2 regions of the Lysinibacillus sp. FSL L8-0312 genome follow, and region 2 is predicted to be linked to the other one. Evidence: riboswitches for the same ligand, from Rfam matches in the RefSeq annotation. Region 2 holds a riboswitch; the other holds the start of a gene.

Region 1 (2,408 bases), 4.4 Mb from region 2:
ACGATAAGCTTGTCCATGTGTTGCCAAAGGACAATAGCTATGATGTTGCTTCTGCTACTGTCAATGAGTACAAAGGAACTTTGGAGGATACATTCTCTGATTCTGAATATACAGAAGTTGAGATTCAAAATGAAGATGGAACACCTTATGAGTTTTCTCAAGAAGGTGAGCCAAGTCCACCTATGTCATTAACGAACGCCAAGCATTATAATTATTATATATATCAAGATGGTACAGGTGCAGAATATTTATCACCAGATTTCCGTCAAACATTTGCAAATGTCACAGAGGCGCTCACACTGATGAAAAATAAAAATGATGATGTCTATGTGTCGGTTGTTCCTGAAAACGTATCATATACGGTCACAGAGGAAGCAGAGGGCGTAGTCGTTACATTTGATCTCCCGCTTGATTTAACATCAATGGAACCGATTCGTGCCACACAACTGATTGAGGCCATGATGTTAACGGCTGCTAGCTTTGACCAACAATTACGCCTAAATAATGTTGTCCAAGAAAGCTGGGAGGGCTTTGATTTAAAAATGTTTTTACCAAAGCCTGTAGGGCCAAATAAGCAATATATGCCTTAGTCAAAGAAAATAACAATAAGAAATGGAGCATTCCTGTTCGGTGAGGATGCTCCATTTTTTTTTACAATGCATACAAGTCTAATAGGTTTTTTGAGCAGAACTATTTACTTTTTGTTGATAATTCTTTATAGTAAAACTGTAGTATAAAATAATAGTGATTCATCTTCGGGGCAGGGTGAAAATCCCGACCGGCGGTAATAGAGTGCTAAACCGTTAATGTTTATTCATTAACTCGAATGGTTTAGGCAAAACTCTTTAGCCCGCGACCTGTGCAAATTTATTTGCATGGCTGACTTGGTGAAATTCCAAGGCCGACAGTTACAGTCTGGATGGGAGAAGATGGAGGTACGATCGTCATTCATTGTTATGAAATGAACTATGACCGAGCGCTTTTTTTGTATGGCTTTTAAAATAGTGCTCAAAAAATAGTTTAGATTGACGCTTATTCGTCATGCCTTTCTCCCTTGTGCTTTTTAATGCATAAGGGTTTTTTCATGCTAACAATTGAAAGATCGTCACCTTTCTTCTTGCGAGATTGAATCAGCAAAGAGGAGAGAGTTTTCTATGAAGAAAAATGTTAAACTTCAATCGTTTATTACGATTGGTATGCTGAGCAGTATTTCGTTTTTATTAATGCTTTTTAATTTCCCAATACCGCCGTTCCCAGCATTTTTGGAAGTGGACTTTAGTGATATGCCTGCATTAATAGCGGCCATCACAATGGGACCTGTAGCTGGTATTTTAGTAGAATTATTTAAAAATGTGTTGGATTGGATTTTCTCGGGTACGCCAACAGGTGTGCCAGTAGGGCATATTGCCAACTTTACAACAGGCATTTTATTTATTTTGCCAGTTAGCTTTATTTTTAATCGTTTTAAAACGACTGCTGGTCTTGTTGGAGGTTTAGCGACAGGAACAGTCGTGATGGCAGTAGGAATGAGCGTTTTGAACTATGTTATATTTTTACCGATGTACACATATTTCCTTGGTATGGAACCTGTTGTAGGTGACTCCCTTTATAAAATGATCGTCGCTGGAATTTTACCATTTAATATTGTAAAAGGTATTTTATTAACAGCTATTATGGCGTTTTTATTTACTACAATGCGCAAATGGATCGACCGCCAGCGCTCTATGTATATAGCAAAATAATGGACCATAAACCTCGAGTAGTTAGCTCGAGGTTTTTTTGTAGGAAGAAGTGATGGGACGAATAAAATTAGAAAAAAGTAGTAGAAAATGCTCGTGCTCTAGTGCTTTATTATTATAATCTAGTCGAAGAACACATTTTCATGTAGAATAGAGGGGAGTTTAGAAAGTTTGAGGAGTTTGAAGAGATGAGTGAAAAAAAGGGACAGTGGTCTAGTAAATTAGGATTTATTTTAGCATCAGCGGGTGCTGCGATTGGACTAGGAGCAATTTGGAAGCTACCGTATGTAACGGGGCAAAGTGGTGGAGGTGCATTCTTCCTAATCTTTGTGTTATTTACGTTATTAATAGGGTTGCCAATGCTATTGTCCGAGTATGTTTTAGGGCGTGGTACACAATCGGAGGCGGTAACCGCGTATAAAAAGGTTGCTCCGACAAAACCAGGATGGGCTTGGATTGGCCGAATGGGTGTGCTAGGTTGTTTTTTATTATTAACATTTTATAGTGTTGTTGGAGGTTGGATTTTTATTTACAGCGGGCTAGGCGTCGCTGGTGCTGTGATAGATCCTGCGATTGATCCAGCTGCACTATTTGGAAAAATTATAGGTACACCTTGGATTACGCTAGTAGGTTTAGCTTTGTTTACATTAGCTAACGTACTCGTTATTT
Region 2 (2,408 bases):
ATTTGCTTGTGATGAATTCATTAAATCGACCTACCACAACTGCAATTTTTAAACCCGTTCCAATTAATTGTGCTTCAAATGTTTGACCCATTGTTCTTTCTCCTTTTTAAATAGAAATTTTATTTTCAGTTGTCAGCAATTGACTGCGGTATGCTACAAGTGCCTCTATTGATATCATTTTCAAGTCATGCTGTGCTGCGTACTTTATCAATTCCTCAAAGCGTAGCATATGACCATCATCGCCCATGATCTCGCAAATAACACCCACTGGCACACTATGACAAAGCTTTGCCAAATCGACAGTCGCCTCCGTATGCCCTCTTCGCTCTAAAACACCATTATCTTTGGCAATGAGCGGAAAAACATGACCAGGTCGACGAAACTCAATCGGCTTTGCTTGCTTTTCAATCATTTTTTGTATCGTAAATGCTCGTTCATAGGCACTAATTCCTGTCGTTGTATCCTCATGGTCGATACTTACGGTAAACGCTGTTTGGTGATTATCCGTATTGTGCTGAACCATCGGATGTAAATCTAGCTGTTGTGCAAGCTGCTGTGAAATCGGTGTACAAATTAATCCTCTACCATAGGTTGCCATAAAGTTTATAGTTGCTGGTGTCATGAATTCAGCGAGTGCCAGAAGATCTCCTTCATTTTCCCGATCCTCGTCATCAACCACTACAATCATTTTGCCTTGCTTTAAATCCTCAATGGCCTCTTCAATTGCATATAGCACTTTTGTCATCTCCTCGTTCAGTTTGTTAAAAACCATGTTGTGCTAAGTAATCTCTCGTAATGATTGGTGTTGCTTGCCCTTTTTTCAGGTGCTGTACAATATATTTACCAACTAAATCTGTTTCGATATTCACAATCGCTCCAGCCTTCTTCATGCCTAATACGGTTTCTTTGTACGTATGGGGAATTAGTGAAATCGTGACACTGTTCGTGTCAACATGGAAAAGGGTTAAGCTTGTGCCATCAATCGTAATAGAACCCTTTGGAATGCAAAATTTGGTTAGTTCCTCTGACAATTCGATATCGATATAGACTGCGTTGGCTACTGGACGTTTGCACAAAATTTTACCGACCCCATCCACATGTCCAGCAACAAAATGACCGCCAAATCGCCCATTAGCAGGCATGGCACGCTCTAAATTCACGGAATCCCCTACCACGAGCTGCTGTAAATTGGTTGCGTTGACTGTTTCAGGCATCACATCCATCGTAAGCATCTGTTCCGTAAAATATGTCACCGTTAAACAAACACCATTAACCGCGATACTATCTCCAAGCTTGACATCTTCTGCTATTTTGGCTGATTGAACTGTTATTTTCATACTGTCCCTATCGCTTTGCATGGCTTTTAAAATGCCAATATCCTCTACAAGCCCTGTAAACATTCCATCACCTACTTTTCATTGATTTAGGTTTCTATCCTTCACTTTTGAAGTCTTATCCATCAGTTTCGAAGGTCTATCCGTCACTTCTCTAGTTTTATCCGTCTCCTCCTTCTCTAGCTATCGATAAAAAACAAAAACCCCTTTCAGCAAAGGGGTTTGGGAGTAATAAGACATCAACAAATAAGCCTAATTGAAAACTATTTTTTCCATAGACTGTCATCTCATTTGTTCTTCTCCCATCCAGACTATAACTGTCGGTTTTGGATTTGCACCAAATCAGCTTGCGCTCACGGACTTTGAATTACTTCATCACCGCCGATTGGGAATTTCACCCTACCCCGAAGAACATCTTCTATTCGATTGGCACTAAATAAAAAAACTTCCCAACAAGCTTGTGGGAAGTAGTGTAATAAATGCATAGGAAAATAAACCTTCTAAATTACAATCAATTTAAAAAGCTCGCATTTTTACCCTTCTCCCATCCAGACTATAACTGTCGGTTTTGGATTTGCACCAAATCAGCTTGCGCTCACGGACTTTGAATTACTTCATCACCGCCGATCGGGAATTTCACCCTACCCTGAAGGATTTTTTATTTAGCTAATCTTACGATAACACTATTTTATTCTATTATCCATCCTTCTTTTTAAAAATTTTTCAAAAAGAATTATAGCAGATCAACAATGCATCCAGGTTTTTCGCGTTTGTGACGTCCGCCTGAGGCATTGAGGCTACATGCAATATTATTGCCACAGGAGGCGGCGTTTTTTGATGGTGTTATCAGGTGTTTAATCACTCGTCAGCAAGGGAGTCTTCAGCTTAATATAACAATGACTTGATAAATGTAAACGAAATCATTAAACTGATAACATTTAAACTGTGCATGGAACTTCCCTTTCACTAAAACGTTCCTTTACAAGTGACAATTCAGTCCAGCACTTTGGAGGTCATTTACTTGCTATTTTTTAAAAACATCCCATTGAAGCAAGGTATTTTCTATGCCTTATT

The links. A riboswitch is a leader RNA that binds a small molecule or an ion and turns the genes downstream of it on or off. The one in region 2 is predicted to bind FMN.
Region 1: linked by a shared signal. The riboswitch ahead of MHI22_RS22495 (ECF transporter S component) and the one ahead of ribE (riboflavin synthase) in region 2 are both predicted to bind FMN.

What each region holds. Positions count from the first base shown of each region.
Region 1 is NZ_JBBOOV010000001.1:4,515,095-4,517,502, forward strand. Features, by position in the region: gene MHI22_RS22490 (RNA polymerase subunit sigma) at 1-590, shown strand, start outside; FMN riboswitch at 748-935, shown strand; gene MHI22_RS22495 (ECF transporter S component) at 1,155-1,742, shown strand; gene MHI22_RS22500 (sodium-dependent transporter) at 1,928-2,408, shown strand, end outside.
Region 2 is NZ_JBBOOV010000001.1:111,308-113,715, reverse strand. Features, by position in the region: gene ribH (6,7-dimethyl-8-ribityllumazine synthase) at 1-91, opposite strand, end outside; partial or broken gene ribB (3,4-dihydroxy-2-butanone-4-phosphate synthase) at 110-736, opposite strand; gene ribE (riboflavin synthase) at 762-1,400, opposite strand; FMN riboswitch at 1,625-1,750, opposite strand; FMN riboswitch at 1,867-1,992, opposite strand.